One region of the Halomonas sp. 3H genome, then DNA from elsewhere that is predicted to be linked to it. Evidence: predicted binding sites of a transcription regulator. Region 1 holds the regulator's gene; the other holds the start of a gene.
The links. Region 1 encodes FNR, which switches genes on or off when oxygen is low (the NO sensors DNR and NnrR bind a similar motif). Its sites were predicted from a motif close to TTGATNTANATCAA; they were not measured.
Positions count from the first base shown of each region.

Region 2: hemN (oxygen-independent coproporphyrinogen III oxidase) is a predicted target of FNR. The motif match lies at 7,435-7,448, and genes of this name have one in related genera.

Region 1 covers NZ_CP100360.1:690,787-701,560, forward strand. Annotated here, with positions in the region: gene NFC98_RS03310 (hypothetical protein) at 1-282, opposite strand, end outside; gene NFC98_RS03315 (sodium:solute symporter family protein) at 378-2,174, opposite strand; gene NFC98_RS03320 (DUF4212 domain-containing protein) at 2,181-2,441, opposite strand; gene NFC98_RS03325 (putative nucleotidyltransferase substrate binding domain-containing protein) at 3,157-4,977, shown strand; gene NFC98_RS03330 (3'-5' exonuclease) at 5,033-5,659, shown strand; gene ttcA (tRNA 2-thiocytidine(32) synthetase TtcA) at 5,745-6,671, shown strand; gene fnr (fumarate/nitrate reduction transcriptional regulator Fnr) at 6,691-7,434, opposite strand; gene hemN (oxygen-independent coproporphyrinogen III oxidase) at 7,557-8,948, opposite strand; gene NFC98_RS03350 (sulfite exporter TauE/SafE family protein) at 9,046-9,744, opposite strand; gene ccoS (cbb3-type cytochrome oxidase assembly protein CcoS) at 9,744-9,974, opposite strand; gene NFC98_RS03360 (heavy metal translocating P-type ATPase) at 9,971-10,774, opposite strand, start outside.
Region 2 covers NZ_CP100360.1:3,750,151-3,760,924, forward strand. Annotated here, with positions in the region: gene NFC98_RS17235 (peptidase U32 family protein) at 1-439, shown strand, start outside; gene NFC98_RS17240 (U32 family peptidase) at 450-1,370, shown strand; gene NFC98_RS17245 (anaerobic ribonucleoside-triphosphate reductase activating protein) at 1,378-2,115, shown strand; gene NFC98_RS17250 (ribonucleoside-diphosphate reductase) at 2,194-2,946, opposite strand; gene NFC98_RS17255 (adenosylcobalamin-dependent ribonucleoside-diphosphate reductase) at 3,022-5,133, opposite strand; gene NFC98_RS17260 (SCP2 domain-containing protein) at 5,166-5,660, opposite strand; gene hemN (oxygen-independent coproporphyrinogen III oxidase) at 5,947-7,332, opposite strand; gene NFC98_RS17270 (NnrS family protein) at 7,617-8,825, opposite strand; gene NFC98_RS17275 (YbaN family protein) at 8,912-9,325, shown strand; gene NFC98_RS17280 (Rrf2 family transcriptional regulator) at 9,384-9,857, shown strand; gene NFC98_RS17285 (cytochrome c5 family protein) at 10,032-10,343, shown strand; gene NFC98_RS17290 (nitrous oxide reductase accessory protein NosL) at 10,442-10,774, opposite strand, start outside.

The DNA.
Region 1 (10,774 bases):
GACCACGCTGAAGGCGGTGGCCATGGGGAAGAGGTAGGTCCAGGGGCGCCAGAACATGGCGTCGTGCTCGACCTGCACCACCTGGGCGGTGTCGGGCAGCAGCTGGCGCTTGTGCTCGTACCAGGAGTACTCGACGTTGATCTGGTAGCCGAGCATGCCCAGGCCGCCGAATACCGGGACGATCCAGCGGGGCAGCCGCTTGCCGCTCAACAAGCGCAGCAGCATGCCGATGCCGGCGGCGCCGAGGCCGGCGAAGATCGCCGCGATCAAGTGCCAAATCATAGGTCTGTTCCTGAAAGCAATCGGGCTTCCCTGGGGAAGCCCGATCGGTAAGGGTTGACTGGCCCGGCGCGCGCCGGGCCAGGGGCCATTATGGCTCAGTGGTCGACGGCAGTGCCAGCACCCTTGGGATAGCGGACGCTCTCCACCAGGTCCTGGATCTCCTGCGGGGGCTCCTCGGTCATGCTGGAGACGGCGAAGGCCACGGCGAAGTTGAAGATCGCGCCCACCGCACCGAACGACAGCGGGGAGATGCCCAGGATCCAGTTGTCCGGGGTGTTGGGCAGCATGTTGGTGCCCGGTACGAAGAACCAGCCCAGGTAGGTGAAGATGTAGAGCAGGGTGGCGATGAGACCGGTCAGCATACCGGCGACCGCACCCACGTTGTTCACCCGCTTGGAGAAGATCCCCATCATCAGCGCCGGGAACAGCGAGGCGCCGGCGATACCGAAGGCCAGAGCCACCGTCTGGGCGGCGAAGCCCGGCGGGTTGAGGCCCAGGTAGGTGGCCAGCAGGATGGCGCCGGCCATGGAGATCCGCGCCGCCAGCATCTCGCCCTTCTCAGTGATGTTGGGGTTGATCATGGTCTTGATCAGGTCGTGGCTGATGGCCGAGGAGATGGCCAGCAGCAGGCCTGCCGCGGTGGAGAGGGCCGCCGCGATGCCGCCGGCGGCGATCAGGCCGATGACCCAGCCCGGCAGGTTGGCGATCTCGGGGTTGGCCAGTACCAGGATGTCGTTGTTGACCGACAGCTCGCTGCCTTCCCAGCCGCGTGACTCGGCGGTCTCGGCGAAGTTCGGGTCGGCATCGTTGTAGAACTGGATGCGCCCGTCGTTGTTGAGATCGTTGAAGGTGATCAGGCCGGTCTCCTCCCAGGTGCGCACCCAGTCAGGCCGCTCCTCGTAGAGGATCGGGTTGGCCGTGGCCGCCTCGTAGTCCTCGACCTGGCCGGACATCTCCGGATAGACGGTGGTCATCAGGTTGAGGCGTGCCATGGAGCCCACGGCCGGTGCGGTCAGGTAGAGCAGGGCGATGAACACCAGGGCCCAGCCGGCGGACCAGCGTGCGTCGGCCACCTTCGGCACGGTGAAGAAGCGGATGATGACGTGGGGCAGGCCCGCGGTACCGACCATCAGCGACAGGGTGAACAGCACCATGTTGAGCTTGTTGTCCACGTCGGCGGTGTAGTCCCGGAAGCCCAGGGCACTGACCACTTCGTCGAGCTTGGCCAGCAGCGGCAGGCCGGACTCGGAGTGGGTGCTGAACATGCCGAACATCGGGATCGGGTTGCCGGTCAGCTGCATGGCGATGAACACCGCCGGGATGGTGTAGGCGATGATCAGCACGATGTACTGGGCCACCTGGGTGTAGGTGATGCCCTTCATGCCGCCGAATACCGCATAGAGGAACACGATGAAGGCCGCGATCCAGATGCCCCAGGTGTTGGAGACCTCGAGGAAGCGCGAGAAGGCCACGCCGGCGCCGGTCATCTGGCCGATGACGTAGGTCACGGAGGCCACGATCAGGCAGATGACGGCCACCAGGCGCGCCGCCTTGCTGTAGAAGCGGTCACCGATGAAGTCGGGCACCGTGAACTTGCCGAACTTGCGCAGGTAGGGCGCCAGCAGCATGGCCAGGATGACGTAGCCGCCGGTCCAGCCCATCAGGAAGGTGGAGTTGGCATAGCCCCCGGAGGCGAGCAGGCCCGCCATGGAGATGAAGGAGGCCGCAGACATCCAGTCGGCGGCGGTGGCCATGCCGTTGGTCACGGGATGGACGCCGCCACCGGCCACATAGAAGTCCTTGGTCGAGCCCGCTCGGGCCCAGATCGCGATGCCGATGTAGAGCGCAAAGGAGGCGCCCACGAACAGCAGGTTGATGGCAAATTGACTCATGCTGGCTTACTCCCCCAGACCGAATTTCTGATCCAGCTTGTTCATCTTCCAGGCGTAGAAGAAGATCAGGCCGATGAAGGTCAGGATGGAGCCCTGCTGGGCGAACCAGAAGCCCAGGTCGGTGCCCCCGACCGGAATGCCGGACAGCAGCGGCCGGAACAGGATGGCGCATCCGTACGAGACGAAGGCCCAGACGATCAGACAGCCCGTTATCAGGCGGACGTTCGCCTTCCAGTAGTCGGCGGAGTCGATTTTCTCTTCTGCCATTGTCGTGTTCTCCACTTGTTCTTGAGATAGGGAACTTGCGCGGTCGGTTGAGGTGGCCCAGCAGGGCAATCGCACGTCGACAGTGACGGCAGCCGCCGGTACCTGTCGGGCGATGCTCCCCGGCGAGGGAGAGTCATCGTGGCCGGAGGCCGAGTGTCATGTCGCTGCCGGCCGGCCATCGGATAGCATTGTTGTCGTGCGATTGCCCTGCATGATGCACGGTGAATAGTGGGCAATGACTGCCGAAAATAAATCCCAGACTTTCGTATCATGAGAGAAAAGCGATTTAGCCGATTTCATTAAAATCCTTTATAATCAATGAAAAGGGTGATTGTTTCTGCCGGATTACAGGCGCCCATGTAGGCCGGCTAGGACGATGGTATAGGCCGCTGCCCATAGGACGTTCGTCTAGGTCATGGCCGGGTTGGACCATGGTCTAACGGGGAGGAGGGGGAGACGATCGTCTAGCTTTTGGGGAGAAAGGCGTTGTTGCTATCCTGCCAGTAGACGACCGAAGATCGGTCGTGATGTCGGATCAATGACGTTTCGCCTCAATACATCAACAATAACGCTGCGGCAGCCGCTGTGCCGCTCCCGAAGCACCTTGCCTTCCCCTGTCGCTTCCCGCCCGCTCCCGACCGGAGGCGTCCGGCATCGGCAGCCGAGGTAGTGCGAAGCTGGGAGGCAACGCCGGCCGCCCACGGAGGGCAGTCACATGGTCGAGGTCGATCTCTCCCAACCGCCGTTCACCTTCCTCGATGACGAGGGCAGGGAGCGGGTGCGCAGCGGCATCGACCTGGCCTACTTCGATCGCGACGAGATCATCCTGGAGACCGGCCAGCCAGGCGAGTATGTGTTCCTCATCCACAAGGGTGAAGTCGCCGAGCTGGATACCACCCTGCCGGCCGCTCGCCAGCGCATCGGCCACTACACCCGGGGCGACCTGTTCGGCGCCATCAGCATCCTCAACGGCAAGAGCCGCTACCGCTTCCGCGCCGAGCAGGAGAGCCTCTGCTACCTGCTGCCCAAGGCGCTGTTCCTGGCGCTGTGCGACGACTATCCGCCGTTCGCCGAGTTCTTCCGCCAGACCCTGACCCACAAGGCGCGCCTGCTGACCGAACAGCGTGCCGAGGGAGGGGTGACCATGGCAGGCTTCATGCTGGCCCGGGTCGACGAGTGCATGCGCGAGCCGCTGCTGGTGCCCGCGGCCATGACCATCGGCGAGGCCGTGGCCACCATCAACGAGCGCCATGCCGACAGCCTGCTGGTGGAGGGCGAGTCCGGTCCCGGCATGGTGACCAAGACCGACCTGCTCAATGCCCTGGTGCTCGAGGAGCGCGGGCGAGACAGCCCCCTGGCGGGGATCGGCAGCGCCGAGCTGATCACCGTCTCCCCCGGCCAGTACCTCTTCGAGGCGCTGGTCATCATGACCCGCCACAAGGTCGAGCGGGTGGTGGTGATCGAGCAGCGCCGCCCCGTCGGGGTGGTGGAGCTGACCGACGTGCTCAGCTACTTCTCCAGCCGCAGCTACGTGGTCAGCCTGCAGGTCGAGCAGGCCAACAGCCTCGAGGCGCTGGCGGCGGCCAGCCGCCGCACCCCTGAGCTGGTCAAGGCGCTGATGGCCCAGGGCGTCAAGCTGCGCTTCGCCATGGGGCTGCTGGCCGCCCTCAACGGCCGGATCATGAACAAGGCCTGGGGCTTTTTGATCGACGAGCGCTACCACCGCGACAGCTGCCTGATGGTGATGGGCAGCGAGGGGCGCGGCGAGCAGATCCTCAAGACCGACCAGGACAACGGCCTGATCCTGGCCGACGGCCTCGACTGGCCCGACTGTGGCGAGCAGATGCAGCGGCTGACCGAGACCCTCATCGAGCTCGGCTACCCGCCCTGTCCCGGCAACATCATGGTCTCCAACCCCGAGTGGGTGGGCACCGAGAGCCAGTGGCGCGCGCGCATCGCCAGCTGGGCCGGCAAGCGGGATGGCGACAGCCTGATGAAGCTGGCCATCATGCTCGACTCCCATGCGGTGGCCGGCAACCCGGCCCTGCTCGACCGGGTACGCGAGGAGCTCTTCGAACGCTGCTCCCGCGACGAGCTGCTGCTCTCCTACTTCGCCCGCACCGCCCTGCGCTTCTCGACCCCGCTGACCCTGTTCGGCTCCCTGAAGAAGCCGCAGCACGGCATCGACATCAAGAAGGGCGGCATCTTCCCGATCGTCCACGGGGTGCGGACCATGGCGCTGGAACGGCGTATCCGGCCGACCTCGACCCTGGAACGCCTGGATGCCCTGGCGGCGGATGGCAGGCTCGAGGCCAGCTTCGCCGAGGACCTGGGCGAGGCGCTGTCGCTGTTCACCGAGCTGCGCCTCAAGCAGCAGCTGGCGGGGCTGGACGGCGAGGCGGCGAGCCGCAAGCCCGATCGGGTGGTGGTCCAGGAGCTCTCGTCCCTGGAGCGCGACCTGCTGCGCGAGGCGCTGCATATCGTCAAGGACTTCAAGCAGCGCCTCTCCCACCGTTTCCATCTGGAGTATTCGTGACGCCGAGGCGACGTCCGAAGGAACGACAACGACAACGACTCAAGGAGACCCCGTCATGATCAAGGCCCTGCGGCGCGCCGCCGACCGTCGACGACACGCCAACGGTGACTACGCCTGGCTGTTCCACCCCTACACCGGTGACGAGATGGTGGTGATCGACACCGAGACCACCGGGCTGGATACCCGCACCGCGGAGCTGGTCTCGATCGCAGCGGTGAAGGTGCGCGGCGACCGGGTACTGACCAGCGACTCCCTGGACCTGCGCCTGGCGCGTCCCGCCAGCCTCTCCGGCGACTCGATCCGCATCCATGGCCTGCGCGGCATCGACCTGGACGGCGGCGAGGAGATGGAGGCCGCCCTGGCCCGCCTGCTCGACTTCGTCGGCAACCGGCCCATCGTGGGGTGGTGCCTGGACTTCGACCTGGCCATCCTCAACCGCGAGCTTCGGCCGCGCTTCGGCTTCGACCTGCCCAATGCCACCATCGATGTGGCCCAGAGCTACGCCCGCCGGCTGCGTCGCCGCCATCCCGAGGTCGATGCGCTGCCGCGCTTCGAGCGGGTGGCCGAACTGCTGGGGGTGCCGGTCATGGGACGCCATACGGCGCTGGGCGATGCGGTGACCACGGCGCTGATGTACCTGAGGCTGGATCGCGCGACGCAGCCGGCCGGCCTGTTCTCCTGACGTCGGGAGGGCGTCGCCTCGTGCCGGCGGCGGTGGTAGGATGGGCGCCCGTCAATTTCCGTCCGCTCTGGCAGCGCCTACGACCATGCAAGACGCCGTGATCTTCGATCCCCCCACCTCGGCTTCCCCTTCCCGGGACGCCGCGCCGGCCGAACCGGCCTCATCGACCCTCGAGGCCCTGGATGCCCGCGCCAAGCGCGAGTTCAACAAGCTCCAGAAGCGCCTGCGGCGTCAGGTCGGCAACGCGATCATCGACTACGGGATGATCCACGAGGGCGACCGCGTGATGGTCTGCCTGTCGGGGGGCAAGGACAGCTACACCCTGCTGTCGATCCTGCGCAGCCTGCAGCGCAATGCGCCCATCGACTTCTCGCTGGTGGCGGTCAACCTCGACCAGAAGCAGCCCGGCTTCCCCGAGCACGTGCTGCCCGAGTACCTCGCGTCGATCGGCGTGGAGTACCACATCCTCGAGCGCGACACCTACTCGGTGGTCAAGGAGAAGACGCCCGAGGGCAAGACCACCTGCGCGCTCTGCTCGCGGCTGCGTCGCGGCTCCCTCTACGGCTTCGCCGAGGAGATCGGCGCCACCAAGGTCGCCCTGGGGCACCATCGCGAGGACATTCTCGAGACGCTGTTCCTCAACCTCTTCTTCGGCGGCAGCCTCAAGGCGATGCCCCCCAAGCTGCTCTCCGACGATGGCAGGAATATCCTGATCCGGCCGCTGGCCTACTGCCGCGAGGCGGACATCGCCGAGTATGCGCGGCTGATGGAGTTCCCGATCATCCCCTGCAACCTGTGCGGCTCGCAGCCCAACCTGCAGCGCCAGGTGGTCAAGGAGATGCTTGCCGAGTGGGAGAAGAAGCACCCCGGTCGCCTGGAGAGCATGTTCAAGGCGGTGACCAACGTGGCGCCGTCGCAGCTGGCCGACCGTGAGCTGTTCGACTTCGCCGGGCTGGAGGAGAAGCAGCAGCAGTTGCTGGCCAACCGCATCGATATTCTGAACGAGCGATAAGCGCCGAGCGCGCCCGGCGCTACTTCGCCCCTTCCTCTTCGGCGACCTGGGTCAGGGCCTCGAGGTCGAGGATATGCACCTCGCGGCCGGAGACGGCAACCAGGCCCTGGCTCTGGAAACGGCCCAGGATACGGCTGACCGTCTCGACCGCGAGCCCCAGGTAGTTGCCGATATCGGCCCGGGACATGGAGAGGCGGAAGCTGTAGGGGGAGTAGCCGCGGCGCCGGAAGCGGTCGGAGAGGCCGGCGAAGAAGCTGGCCAGCCGCTGGTCGGCGGTCTTGCGCGAGAGCAGCCGCATCATGCGGCGGTCGTCGCGCAGCTCCTTGCTCATGCTGCGGTAGAGCTGGGTGCGCAGCTCCGGCAGCGACTCGGAGAGGCTGTCGAGACGGTCGAAGGGGATCTCGCAGACCGTGGTGGTCTCCAGGGCCACCACGGTACCGGGGTAGCGTGCCTCGTCGATGCCGTCGAGCCCCACCAGCTCGCTGGGCAGGTAGAAGTTGGTGAGCTGGTCCTCGCCGCTGCCCTCGGTGGTCACCTGCTTGAGGCTGCCCGAGCGGACCGCGAAGACGCTGGTGAAGGGGCTGTCCTGGCGGAACAGGGTCTCGCCCTTCTTCAGCGGCGCACGCCGGCGGATGATGGCGTCGAACTGGTCCATGTCCTGCACCTCGAGCGCCAGCGGCAGGCACAGCGAACTCAGGCTGCAGGTCTGGCAACGGGTCTCGTGCAGCAGGGAACGCCGCCGGCCGGTCAGGGTATCCGGCATGGCCGACTCCTCCTTGATCGTGATCATGCCGGTCATTATGGAGGAAACTGCGGTCAGGGCAAACCACCCCTAAGGAGGTAGCTGCCCCGCCCGGCCGGCAGCGGGTCCCGCCCGCTGCCGGTTCAGGCGCCCGGCGGAGGGTAGGCGTCGAAGGCCATGGCCAGCCGATGGATCAGCAGCTCGCCGGCAGCGGTGGCGACCAGCCGGCTGCCGTGGCGTTCGAGCAGCCCGTCCCGGCGCAGGGGCTCGAGGCGTTGCAGGGCATCGGCCAGGCTCGCTTCGGCGTCGACGCCGTGAGCGGTGGAGAGGGTCTCGAGGTCCAGCGCCATCCCGCACAGCAGCCGCTCGATGGCGTCGCCCCTCAGGTGATCGTCGGCGGTCAGGCGGATGCCCCGCGAGGTGGGCAGTCGGCCCGCGTCCAGGGCGGCCTCGTAGGCGGCCAGGCTCTCCGGGTTGCGGGCCAGCACCTCCTCCAGCTGGCTGACGGCGGCCACGCCCAGGCCGATGTGGTCCGCCGGGCCGTGAGGGGTGTAGCCCAGCGGGTCACGCCTCAGGGTGCCATTGGCCCGGGCGATGGCCAGGCTGTCCCCGGGACGGGCGTACTGGCCCATGCCGATGGCCACATAGCCGTCGGCCTCCAGCCGCTGCCGTGCGTCGAGGAGGATCATCAGCTGCGTCTGCCGTGACGGCAGGTCCTCGGCGCGGATCTGCTGCTGGGCGCGGTAGCGTTCCGGGAGGTGCGAATAGCGATAGAGCGAGAGCCGCGGCGGCGCCATCGCGATCATCTGGTCGAGGGTCTCGGCGAAGCTCTCGCGGGTCTGCAGGGGCAGGCCGACGATCAGGTCCAGGTTCAGCGAGCGGAACCCCAGCCGTTCGGCCTCGTCGACCAGCGACTCGGTGAGCACCCGGGGCTGGATCCGGTTGATCGCCTTCTGCACCCGCAGGTCGAGCTCCTGGACGCCCAGGCTCAGCCGGTTGAAGCCCAGCGCCTGCAGGTGGCGCAGGGTGAAGACATCGGCCTCCCGCGGGTCGACCTCGATGCTGTAGTCGCGCTCGCGTGAGCCCGAGAGTCCGAAACGGGCATCCAGGCGGTCGAACAGGTCCCCCATCTGGTTCAGGGAGAGGAAGGTGGGCGCGCCGCCGCCCCAGTGCAGCCGCTGGACCTCCCGCGAGGTCGCCAGGTGGCGGGTCAGCAGTACCATCTCGCGGTCGAGCCGGGAGAGATAGGGCTCGGCCTGGCGGTTGTCCCGGGAGGCGATGCTGTGGCAGGCGCAGAAGCGGCAGGCCTGGCGGCAGAAGGGCAGCTGCACGTCCAGCGACAGCGGGCGTCCGCCGTGGTTGCTGCGCTCCAGGGCCGCGGCGAAGGCGTCCGCCGTGAGCCCGTCGCCGAAGCAGGCCACCCGCGGGTAGGTGACATAGCGGGGGCCGTCGAGGTCATGGCGGCACAGGCGCGACAGGGCGCGGTCGGTGCGTGATGGCCCGACGCGAGTCGCGGTCTTCGCATGGGCGGGCATGGCGGCACTCCCGGCGGTGGATGTGCCTTGTATGCTAGCGGGGAGGCGGCAGGGTCGGCGTTGAGCTGCGTCAATCCCGGGTGGAATAGCCGGGAATTCAGCCGTGCGCCGCGCCGGGCAGCAGTTGCCAGAGCTGCCACAGGGCGAAGGCGATGATCGAGAGCGCGGCCAGGGTGCGCGTGGCGCGGTGTCTGATCAGGCCCCCCAGCTGGCGGGCCGCCAGCCCGGTGGCCAGCAGGGCCGGCAGGGTACCGACGCCGAAGGCGCCCATCAGCGCGGCCCCCCTCAGCGGGTCGGCCATGGCCAGGCTCCAGGCCAGCATCGAGTAGACCAGCCCGCACGGCAGCCAGCCCCACACCGCCCCCAGCGCCACGGCCTGGGGGATCCTGACCACCGGCATCAGCCGCCGACCCACCGGCTCCAGGTGGCGCCACAGGCGCCGGCCCACGGCTTCCACTCGCAGCAGCCCCTTCCACCAGTCGGCGATATAGAGTGCCATCAGGATCAGCATGACCGCGGCGAACAGCTGCAGCACCACCCGCGTGGCCGGGGTGAGGGTGAGCAGGGTGCCGAGGCCCGCCACCAGGGCCCCGGCGACCATGTAGCTGGCGATGCGGCCCAGGTTGTAGCCGAGCAGCAGCCCGGAGAGGCGCGCCGGGGAGCGCATGCTGGGGGGCACGGCGAAGGTCAGGGCGCTCATGATCCCGCCGCACATGCCGATGCAGTGGGCGCCGCCGAGCAGGCCGAAGACGAAGGCCGCGGCGAGCGGCGGCAGGCCGAGTCCGGTGGGATCCATCAGCGGGAGTCGCCCGGCCCCGGGTCGTCCCTGTCGGCATCGTGGCGAACCTCGCGGCGGCGCCGGCGCTCATCGGGGGGCAGGTCGTTCTCGTCCTCGTCGAAGAGGATGCGGTGGGCGGGCCCCTCCAGGTCCTCGAACTGGTCGTTCTTCACCGCCCAGAAGAAGGCCCAGACGGCCAGGCCGAGCAGGATCAGCGACAGCGGAATCAGCAGGTAGAGGATGCTCATGCGTTCACCCGTTGTGGGGCCGGTGCGACGGCCTGCCGGGGCTCGGCGGCCCGGCTGCGGAAGCGGTTGAGGCGCAGGGCATTGCCCACCACCACCAGGGAGCTCGCCGACATGCCGATGGCCGCGAGCCATGGCGGGACGAAGCCCATGGCGGCCAGCGGCATGGCCGAGAAGTTATAGCACACCGACCAGACCATGTTCTGGCGCATCACCCGGCGGGTGGCCCGCGAGATCTCGATGGCCTCGACGATACGGATCAGCCGCGGGCTGAGCAAGATGGCATCGGCGCTGGTCCTGGCCAGGTCGGTGGCGCCGTTCATGGCGATGGCCACGTCGGCGCCGGCCAGTACCGGGATGTCGTTGATGCCGTCACCCACCATGGCGACCTTTTCGCCGGCCGCCTGGCACTCGCGGATGCGCTCGAGCTTGCATTCCGGGCTGGCTGCGCCGCGCCAGGTGGTGATGCCGAGGCGCCCGGCGAGCTCGCCTGCCGCCTGGGGGATGTCGCCGGAGAGCAGCTCCACCTCGAGGCCCAGGGCCGTCAGGGCGCGGACCGTCTCGGCGGCGTCCTCGCGGACATGGTCCTGCAGCGCGAACCAGGCGCGCGGCTCGCCCTCCTCGGTGAGCAGCAGCCACTGGCCGTCACCGGGTGCCTCGAGGGGGTGGTCCGGCGCGGCGAACCCAGGCTTACCCAGCCGCCAGCGTCGTCCTTCGATGTTGCCCTCCAGCCCCTGGCCGGTGCGGCTGGCGACCGCGTCGGCGGCCACCGTGGCCAGGCGGTAGGGGTGGAAGGCGCGGGC
Region 2 (10,774 bases), 840 kb from region 1:
CCCCAACACCCGCGGTGTCTGCTCGCCGGCCGCCCACGTGCGCTGGGAGGAGACCCCCGAGGGCCTGGAGTCGCGCCTGAACGGCGTGCTGATCGACCGCTACGGCGAGGGCGAGAACGCCGGCTACCCGACGCTGTGCAAGGGGCGCTTCGAGGTGGGCGGCGAGACCTACCACGCCATCGAGGAGCCCACCAGCCTCAACACTCTGGAGCTGCTGCCCGAGCTCGCGGAGCTGGGCATCAGCGCGGTGAAGATAGAGGGGCGTCAGCGCAGCCCGGCCTATGTGTCCAAGGTCGCCGGTATCTGGCGCCAGGCCCTGGATCGCCTGGAGCGCGCTCCGGGCAGCTTCCACACCGAGCCCGCCTGGATGACCGGCCTCGGCGAGGTCTCGGAAGGCAGCACCACCACCCTGGGCGCCTACGAGCGCCGCTGGAAATAGGAGAGAGCCCATGTCCGCCACCCCCACGCTCCAGCTGTCGCTGGGCCCGGTGCTCTTCTACTGGACCCGCGAGCGCTACGCCGACTTCTACCGCGAGGCCGCCGACTGGCCGGTGGAGATCGTCCACCTGGGCGAGTCGGTCTGCTCGCGGCGCCGCGACATGAAGCTCGACGACTGGCTGGGCATCGGCCGCGAGCTGGCCCAGAGCGGCAAGCAGGTGGTGCTCTCGAGCCAGACCCTGATCGAGTCCGAGGCCGACCTGCGCGACCTGCGCAAGCTGTGTGACAACGGCGAGTTTCTGGTGGAGGCCAATGACCAGAGCGCCCTGCAGCGCCTCTCGGCGGCGGGCCGCCCCTTCGTGGCCGGCGCGGCGCTCAACCTCTACAACCCGGCCACGCTCTCGGTGCTGGCCCGGGCCGGCATGCGGCGCTGGCAGGCCCCGGTGGAGATGTCGAAGGACGACCTCGCCCGGCTGCTGGCCGACTGCCGCAACGAGGGCCTCGAGGCGCCCTGCGAGGTGTTCGCCTACGGCCACCTGCCGCTGGCCTGGTCGTCGCGCTGCTTCACCGCACGGCGCTACCAGAAGCCCAAGGACCGCTGCCGGTTCGTCTGCCAGAAGCACCCGGAGGGCCTGGCCCTGCGCTCCCAGGAAGACCAGCAGGTGTTCACCCTGAACGGCATCCAGACCCTCTCCGGGGCCTGCCAGGACCTGCGCCACGAGGTGCCCGCCATGGCCGGGATGGGCGTGGGCATCGCCCGCCTGAGCCCGCGCCCCGAAGGCATGGCCGAGGTGGTCTCGGCCTTCGATGCCGCCCGCCGCGGCGAGCTGCCGGGGCCGGACCCGCTCAGCCTGGTGGATGCCGAGATCTGCGACGGCTACTGGCACGGCCGACCCGGCATGGATCACAGCCGGGCCGCCGGCCTGGGGTAAGCGCCCCATGGTCCCGCTACAGGACGTGCTCGCCGGCGAGATCCTCCTGCCCATCGCCGGCTTCGACGCCCGTGACGATCACGCCTTCCCGGGCCGGCGGGCGGCGGTGATCCATCTTCAGGGCTGCCCGCTGGCGTGCGGCTACTGTGAGACGGCGAGCCGCATGGGCCCGGCACGCCGGGCCGCCCCGGGCGAATGGCAGGCCATGGAGGCGCTGCTGGCCACTCGGCTGGGCGAGATCGATGCCGTGGTCTTCAGCGGCGGCGAGCCCACCCTGCACCCCGACCTGCCGGCCGCCGCCGAAGTCTGCCGAGCGCTGGGCCTGGCGGTGGGCCTGCATACCGCCGGCCCCTACCCGGAGCGGCTCGAGGCGCTGCTGCCGCGGCTCGACTGGGTGGCCCTGGACGCCAAGGGGCGGGGCGCCGACTTCGACCGCATCGGCGGCCGACCCGGCATCTGGCGGCGCCACGCGCGCAGCCTGTCGCTGCTGCTGGAAGGCGACGTCCCCTTCGAGTGCCGCACCACGGTGCACTGGCGCGACTTCACCCTGGAGGCGCTCGAGCGGCTGGCCATGACCCTGGCCGACTGCGGGGTGCGCCACTACGCCATCCAGCTCGCCCGCAGGGAGCGCTGTCTGGATCCGGGCTACTCACAGCCGGTAGACGAGGCCCCGCCACGGGAAGCCCTGGAAACCCTGGCCCGGCGGCTCAGGCGCCACTTCGAGCACCTCGAGCTGCGCGATTGAGCACGCCCCAAACGCCACCGCCCCGGGCCACTCTCGTGACCCGGGGCGGTGGGCGTTCGTCGCCTGGGGATCAGCCTGTCAGCCGCACTTGGACCAGCCGCAGCCGGAGTAGCAGGTGGGGCAGCCGTCCATCATGATCAGCTCGCCGTTGCACTCGGGGCAGTGGCCCACCACGGTGGGGCCGTCGCCCTTGGCGTGGGCGGCCTCCTGGGCCTTGCGCTCGGCCTGCTCGATCTCCTCGGGCGTGGGCGGCTCCCACAGGTGGCCGCTGGCCTGGCGCTGGGCGTAGCGCGCCACCAGCTCCTCCACCGGCACCTGGTTGCCGTCCTGGTCGAGGAAGCCGCGGCGGTAGAGGATCTGCTGGATCGACCAGGCGATGGCCGCCACCTCGGAGTCGTGGAACATCGGCTTGCCCCAGCGGTTCATGCCGCAGCGCACCAGGCCCTTGTCCCAGGCCACCTTGCGCAGGTCGGCCACCGCCTGGGTGACGTAGCCACCCCGGGCGGCCAGCGACAGGCTGCGCATGGTAGCGGTGATCCACTGGTGCTCGCTGGAGAGCTGGCCGGAGGGGAAGAAGAACTCCACCGGGCGCTCGATCACCACCCGCTTGCCGTTGAGCACGCCCTCCACGGGCATGAAGGAGACCAGCAGGTAGACCTTCTTGCGCCCCTCGGCGCCCACGTAGGAGATCTTCTCCGAGACGGCCTCCAGGGTGCCCTCGGGGCGCGAGGGGATGCGCACCGTGAGCGGGTTCTCCTCGGCCAACGGCGGCTCTTCCACCGCCTTCTTGACACTGTAGGACACGATCTTTGACGAAATCTCGACGGCCATCAGGGGGCTCCTCCGGAAAGTTGTTGGGTGGCACTGGGCATCCATCGCTCGGGGCTGATCCGGCAAGTGCCGTTACTACCACTTGCCATAGGTGCCTTCCTTCAGCGCGTCATAGAGGTTCGCCGCGTTGTGCTCCTCGCCGTCATAGACCACCTTCTCGTCGCCACGCAGTTCCACGGTCTCGCCGTTCTCCAGCTCGAAGACATAGGTGGTGTTCTTGAGGTCGTCCTCGCGCACCAGCACGCCCTGGAAGGCCTCCGGGTTGAAGCGGAAGGTGGTGCAGCCCTTGAGCTTGCTGGCGTAGGCGTCCAGGTAGAGGTCCTTGAACGAGTCGAAGGCAAACTCGGTGGGCACGTTCACCGTCTTGGAGATCGCCGAGTCGACCCAGGCCTGGGCGGCGGCCTGCACCGCCACGTGCTGCTTCGGGCTCACCGCGTCGGCGGTGATGAAGTAGTCCGGCAGGTCGCTCTCCACGGCGTCGGCGGCAATGAAGTGGCGGTAGGCCGCCAGCTCGAAGGAGACCACCTCGACCTGCTCCTTGGTCTTCTTGCCCGACTGGATCACGTTGCGGAAGTAGCGATGCGAGAACGACGGCTCGATGCCGTTGGAGGCGTTGTTGCCCAGCGACAGCGAGATGGTGCCGGTGGGCGCGATGGAGCTGTGGTGGGTGAAGCGCGCACCGTGCTCGGCGAGCGCCGCCACCAGCTCCGGCTCCACCTCGGCGACCTTCTGCATGTAGCGGCTGTAGCGGGCGTGCAGGATGCGGCCCGGCACCTTGTCGCCCACCTCGTAGCCATCCTGCTTGAGCTCGGGGCGCTCGCGCATCATCCGCGGGGTGATCTCGTAGTCCTCGTCGAGTGCCGGAGCCATGCCCTTCTCGCGGGAGAGTTCCAGGGCCTGCTTCCAGCCCTCGATGGCCAGATTGCGGCTCACCTCCTCGGTGAAGGCCAGCGACTCGGGCGAGCCGTAGGGGATCTTGAGCATGGTCAAGGTGGAGCCCAGGCCCAGGAAGCCCATGCCGTGGCGACGCTTGGCCTCGATCTCGCGGCGCTGGCCCGGCAGCGGCAGGCCGCTGATCTCCACCACGTTGTCGAGCATGCGGGTGAAGATCGCCACCACCTGGCGGTAGCGCTCCCAGTCGAAGCGGGGCTTCTTGCCGAAGGGGTCGATGACGAAGCGGGTCAGGTTGACCGAGCCGAGCAGGCAGGCGCCCTCCGGAGGCAGCGGCTGCTCCCCGCAGGGGTTGGTGGCGCGGATCTCCTCGCAGAACCAGTTGTTGTTCATGCGATTGACCTGATCGATCAGGATGAAGCCCGGCTCGGCGAAGTCGTAGGTCGACTTCATGATGGTGTCCCACAGCTCGCGGGCCTTGATCACCTCGACGATGCGGCAGGCCACGCGGCCCTCGGCGTCGACGGTGTAGCCCTCTTCCACCACCGGCCAGTCGCGGTAGAGCAGCTCGCTCTCGTCGACGTCCTCCTTCTCGCCCTCGTGGAGCGGGAAGGCCAGCGGCCAGTCGGCGTCCTGCTTCACCGCTTCCATGAACTCGTCGGTGATCAGCAGGCTGAGGTTGAACTGGCGCAGGCGCCCCGCCTCGCGCTTGGCCTCGATGAACTGGCGCACGTCGGGGTGACCGACATCGAAGGTGCCCATCTGGGCGCCGCGGCGCCCGCCGGCGGAGGCCACCGTGAAGCACATCTTGTCGTAGATATCCATGAACGCCAGGGGGCCGTTGGTGCCGGCCCCGGCGCCGAACACGAAGGCGCCCTTGTGGCGCAGGGTGGAGAAGTCGTAGCCGATGCCGCAGCCCGCCTTGAGGGTCATGCCGGCATCCACCACCGAGTCGAGGATGTCGTGCATGGAGTCGCGGATGGTGCGCGACACCGTGCAGTTGATCAGGCTCACCGCCGGCTTGTAGGCCTCGGCGCCGGCGTTGGACATGATGCGCCCGGCGGGGATGGCCCCGTTCTCCAGCGCCCAGCGGAACTTCGGCAGCCACTCGTCGGCCTTGTCGCCTTCCACCGCGGCCAGGGCACGGGCCACCCGCTCCCAGGTGGCGGAAACGTCCTTGTCCACGGGCTTGCCGTGGCGGTCCTTGAGGCGGTACTTGGCATCCCAGATGTCGCGGGAGGGGGCCTGCAGGGGCACCTCGTTGGATGACTTCACTGCCTTGGTGGAAGTGCTCATTCGGATGGCTCCGGAAGTTTGTCGGTTGCGGTTCAGCTCGTTCGGTTCGCCAGCCGCTCCAGGCGGACCAGCAGCTCGCCGAAGGGGCCCTGGGCCAGACCCTCCTCGCGTCCGTCGAGCAGGTTCTTGACCATCAGCCCCAGTTCGGTGTCGCCCTCGATCAGCAGGCGGCGCTGGAAGAACAGCGCGTCGGGATCCTCGCGGCGGGTGGCCAGGCAGAGGAACTCCCGCCAGCCGCCGCGGATGGTGGCCTCGCCGGACTCGACACATACCCTCAGGCGCTCGCCCTCCAGGGTGAGGGTCAGCGCCATGCCGAGGTCCTCGATGGCCAGGGTGATGCGGCGCCCCGCCAGGGCGTCGAACTCCCCCTCGGCCAGGGGCTCGGCGAAGGTGCGGTTGAGCAGCGGTTCCACCAGGCGGCGCTTGACGCCGACCGGCACACGCGGATCGATGGCGCGAATCAGGCGGGCGGGGGCGGGAGGACGCGGCAGGGCCTGTAACGGTAAAGGCAACAACGGCAGGGACATGACAGCTCTCCTGAGGGTAACCATGCGGCCGGGGCCGCCGAACCGTTCATCCTAGGCCGGTGCTCCGGAGGCTGCACTGACATGCATCATGTCGACGGTGGGCCTCGATCACCCGCGGCCCGCCTACCATATATAGACCATATCCTCTCGGCAAGCCCCATATCTGGTGCAAGCGTGAGCGCATCATGATCCATTTTCATTTGACAGCGACACCGCCACAGGGCGGTGGGGAGGAGCGCGAAGGCGGCGCCCGCAAGCGCGGGCGCCGCCTTCCGAGAGATCACACCTAGACGGTGCGGGAGTAGCGCCCCTGGCTCTTCGCCAGGTAGGCATCGAAGGCCATGGCGGCGTTGCGCATCATCAGCCGGCCGGTGGGCAGCACCTCGATCTCGCCCTCGCGGATCGCCAGCAGGCCGTCGTCGGCCATCTCCTGGAGCTCCTCCAGGGCATCGGCGAAGTAGTCGCGGAAGACGATGGCGTGCTGGCGCTCGATGGCGGCGAAGTCGATGCGGTTGTGGCACATCAGGGCGTTGATCACGTCCCGGCGCAGGCGGTCGTCGTCGCTGAGCCGGTAGCCGCGGAACACCGGCAGGCGCCCCTCCTCCAGGCGGTGCTGGTACTGGGCGGTCTCCTTGACGTTCTGGCTGTAGGTGTCCCCCACCTTGCCGATGGAGGTGATGCCGAGGCCGATCATGTCGCAGTCGGCGTGGGTGGAGTAGCCCTGGAAGTTGCGCTGCAGGGTGCCGTTCTCCCGGGCCAGGGAGAGCTCGTCGTCGGGCAGGGCGAAGTGGTCCATGCCGATATAGACGTAGCCAGCGGCGGTGAGGCGGCGGATGGTCAGCTCGAGCAGCTCCAGCTTGCGCTCCGGCGGCGGCATGTCCTCGGGGCGGATCAGGCGCTGGGCCTTGAACAGCTCCGGCAGGTGGGCATAGCTGTAGCTGGCGATGCGGTCCGGCTGCAGGGCGATGATCTTGTCGAGGGTCGCATCGAAGCTGGCCACCGTCTGCAGCGGCAGGCCGTAGATCAGGTCGACGCTCACCGATTCGAAGCCTGCCTCGCGGGCGGCGTGCACCAGGGAGATGACATCCTCCTCGCTCTGCACGCGGTTGACGGCCTTCTGCACGTCGAGATCGAAGTCCTGGACGCCGAAGCTCAGCCGGTTGAAGCCCAGGGCATGGAGCTCGTGGATCTGCTCGGGGGTGACGGTGCGCGGGTCCACCTCCAGGGAGAACTCGCGCTCGGCGGGCGGGGCGAAGTGGAACGCCTCGTCCAGCGCCGCCATCAGCTCGCCGAGCTGGGCGTTGCTCAGGTAGGTGGGCGTGCCGCCGCCCAGGTGCAGCTGGGTCAGGCGCCGCGACTCGTCGAACAGCGCCCCCTGCACGCGGATCTCCTGCTTGAGCCACTCGAGGTACTCGGCGGCGCGCTCGGTGTTGTGGGTGATGATCTTGTTGCAGGCGCAGTAGTAGCAGAGACTCTTGCAGAAGGGGATATGCACGTAGACCGACAGCGGCTTGGGCGCCTCGGCCCGGTTGCTGCGCTCGGCCGCGGCGCGGTAGTCATCCTCGGCGAAGGCCGCATGGAACTGGGGCGCCGTGGGATAGGAGGTATAGCGCGGCCCCGGACGGTCGTACTTCTCCACCAGGGGGCGATCGAACAGCAGGTCGTCTTGCATCGTGAAACAGCCTCTTTAACCGGGTGGCGGCACCGCGGCGCCGCCGTATGGGGCAGAGTATGCCATTCAGGGTCCGACGCGTCGGTACCCTTCTCGAGGTAGCTGACCTGGATCAAACACCACCGTTTGAGATTCACTCGGGGCTGATCCGTCGACAATCCTGCGAGGAGGCGCTGTGAATACTTCCCTGTACGCTACCGACGCCCTGCTTCGCTCTCGCGTCCTGCTTCGCTCGCAGGACCGGTGCTGGCCATCCATGGCCAGCCCGTTCGGAGCAGTGCTCCTCACCCCTGGCGTAGGACCTCCTCTTCGGCTTGCCCCCGGCGCCCCTCGCTATCGGCCATTGCACGCGCAGTGCCTCGATTTACCATGCGGCGGCTCCAGTGGAGCAGCCGCCAGGCGGCGAGCCCCCAGGCCAGGCTCCAGGCAAGTGCCGAGCCCCACAGCAGGGCGAGCCAGTGCTGGCCGGCCTCCGGCGCCAGCAGGCGCAGCACCGCGGCCAGGCAGAAGAGCAGCGCCAGCGACAACAGCAGCGGCTCCGCCTCGGGGCGTGCCTTGGCGCGCAGGATCGCCTGGCGCAGCATGATGCCGGAGGCCAGGGTGCCCAGCGCCCCGATGGTGAAGGCGTGCAGGGTGGCGCTGGCGTGGGGCTGCTGCCACCAGGCCCGGGCCAGCAGCAGCAGGCCGATGCCCAGCCAGGCATACCCCAGCATCAGCCCGAGCAGGTCGGGTCGCCTTCGGCAGGCCCAGGGGCGCCAGCGCCACAGCCGCAGGAGTACCAGCAGCCCGGCCGCCATCGCCGGGACCGCCGCCAGCGGCCGCAGGGGCGGCCACAGCATCAGCAGCGGGGTGACGCCCAGCAGCAGGATCAGCGCCGCCTCGAGGTGCGGCTGCACCCCGGCGCCGGCCTGGCGTCGGCTGGCCATCAGGTGGCCGTTCACCGCCGGCGCGAGCACCCGCCCGCCCATGAACACCATCAGCAACACCAGCCAGAGCACGCTCTGGTGCATCAGCGGCGCCGTGGTGGGCATGGGGCCCAGGTGGCGCCAGGTCAGGGTGACGACCGCCAGCAGGCAGAGCAGTCCCAGCAGCGGCGAGAGCACCCGGTTGCGCCACTTCTTGGCGGCAAGGAAGCGCGGCACCAGGTGCCAGGCCACGAGCAGCGCGAACCCGGCGTCGGCCAGGGTCACCGGCACGGCTCCCGGCCAGACCAGCCCGCCCAGCCGCGCCAGCAGCCACAGGGCGACCAGCGCCTGCAGCCGTCGCGGCGGCAGCGGCCCGAGCAGATAGCCGGCGATCACGGCCAGGGCGAAACCGAACATCAGCTCGCGACCATGTGCCGCAGGCGAGGCCAGCAGCGCGACTCCTCCCGGGTGGTAGAGTGACAGCAGGGAAAGCGGCACCAGCAGCGCCGCGTGCAGGGCCGCCAGCGGGAAGAGCCAGCGCCAGGCGGGGGTGGATGACGCGGCCGAGGCGGGTCTCAGGGATGACACTCGGGATTTCCCTTTGCACGAATCATAAACATGCATATAAAATACTACTTAATGTCACCGCTGCCAATTTGCGAGGTCCGGTTGCCATGAGACTTCCTGCCACGCGCCTTGCCTGGAGCGGTCTGGCCTACGGCTGCATCGGGCTCGGCACCGCCGGGCTGGTGATGCCGCTGCTGCCCACCACGCCCTTCCTGCTGGTGGCCGCCTGGGCCGCGCCCAAGGGCTCGCCACGGCTGGCCCGCTGGCTGCACGCGCACCCCCGCCTGGGACCGACGCTGCACGCCTGGCGCGAACGGCGCGCCGTGCCCCGCCGTGCCAAGCGGCTGGCGGCGGCACTGCTGCTGGTCAGCTGGGGGGTGCTGTGGCTGGGAGGCGCCAGCGGCGCCGTGCTGGCCGCCACCGGCGCACTGTTCTGTGGAGTCGCCGCCTTCGTGCTGACGCGCCCCGCCGCCGAGGGGCACGGAACTCTCCGCCCGGGCAAGCATCAGGTGGTAGAATGAAAGGCGCTTAGCTTATCAACATTGACTAATATCAAGCCGCAAGGCACCGGGACGCCCCATGCATCTGACCCGCTTCACCGACTACTCCCTGCGTGTCCTCATCTTCCTGGCGGTCAAGGGGGAGGAGCGCTCCACCATCCACGAGATCGCCGGGCGCTTCGATATCTCGCGCAACCACCTGATGAAGGTGGTCCAGGACCTCAGTCACAAGGGCTATATCACCGCCATCCGCGGCAAGAACGGCGGCCTGCTGCTCAAGAAGGCGCCAGACGAGATACGCCTCGGCAAGCTGGTCCGCGACACGGAGCATGACCTGCTGCTGGTGGAGTGCTTCGGCGAGAGCAACGAGTGCCGGATCACCCCGGCCTGCCGGTTGAAGCCGATCCTGGCCGAGGCACTTCGCGCCTTCATGGCCGTGCTGGACAAGTACACCCTGGCCGACATGCTCGGCCCCCGGCAGCCGGAGCTGGCCCAGCTGCTGAGGATCGAGCCGGCCTCCCGCGACGGCGCCACCCCGAACCCGGCGAGCTGACCCACGCAGGGCTTGCACCCGCGGCCGTCAGGGACGACGCTGAACAGGGCATGCTGTCGTGACCCAGGTCATGGCACTCCATGAACGCCCGGGCGATCATGGCTGCCAACCATCGGAGGCGGGGACGCCCTCCGATTTTTTCACCGCCATAAGATGCATCCAGGAGACATGTTCATGAAGCGACTGGCCACCCTGACCCTGACCGGCGTCGCCGCTCTGACCCTATCGGCCGCCGTGCAGGCCGAGCCCGACGGCGAGGCGATCTACAACCAGGCCTGCATGGCCTGCCACATGACCGGTGCCGCCGGCGCCCCCATCAAGGGCGACGAGGCCGCCTGGGCCCCGCGCCTGGAGCAGGGCATGGAGACCCTCTACACCCACTCCATCGAGGGCTTCAACGCCATGCCCGCCAAGGGCGGGTTCACCAACCTCAGCGACGAGGAGGTGAAGGCCGCGGTGGACTTCATGCTGGAACCGGTGCTCTAAGCCGCAAGGCAGGCACCCATCGAAAGCGCCCCCGGCAGCCAGGCTGCCGGGGGCGCTGTGTCTGCGGGCCGGGCAGCCGCCCGGTCCCACCTGCAGGGTTACATGGCGCGCTGGATATGCGCCCGGGCCAGGTCGTTGAGCACCTGAACGTCGATCTCCTGGTAGCCCAGCAGCCGCCCCTCGTGCTCGGCCATGAAGGCACGGGCGTCCTCCTCGCGGCCGAAGGAGGCCAGTGTCGGTCCCATGGCCCCCATCAGCGGCTGTTCGGTCACGTAGACCGCCACGTCGGCGGCGATGAAGGCGTCATCCGAGGGCCGCTCCCAGTCGGTGGCACCCATGTCGTGGACATAGGCCTGGCGCAGCTGGGGCACCGAGTCGGGCTGCAGCAGCCAGACGAAGAGGTCCGAGGTGGAGCAGAAGGTCAGCAGGCG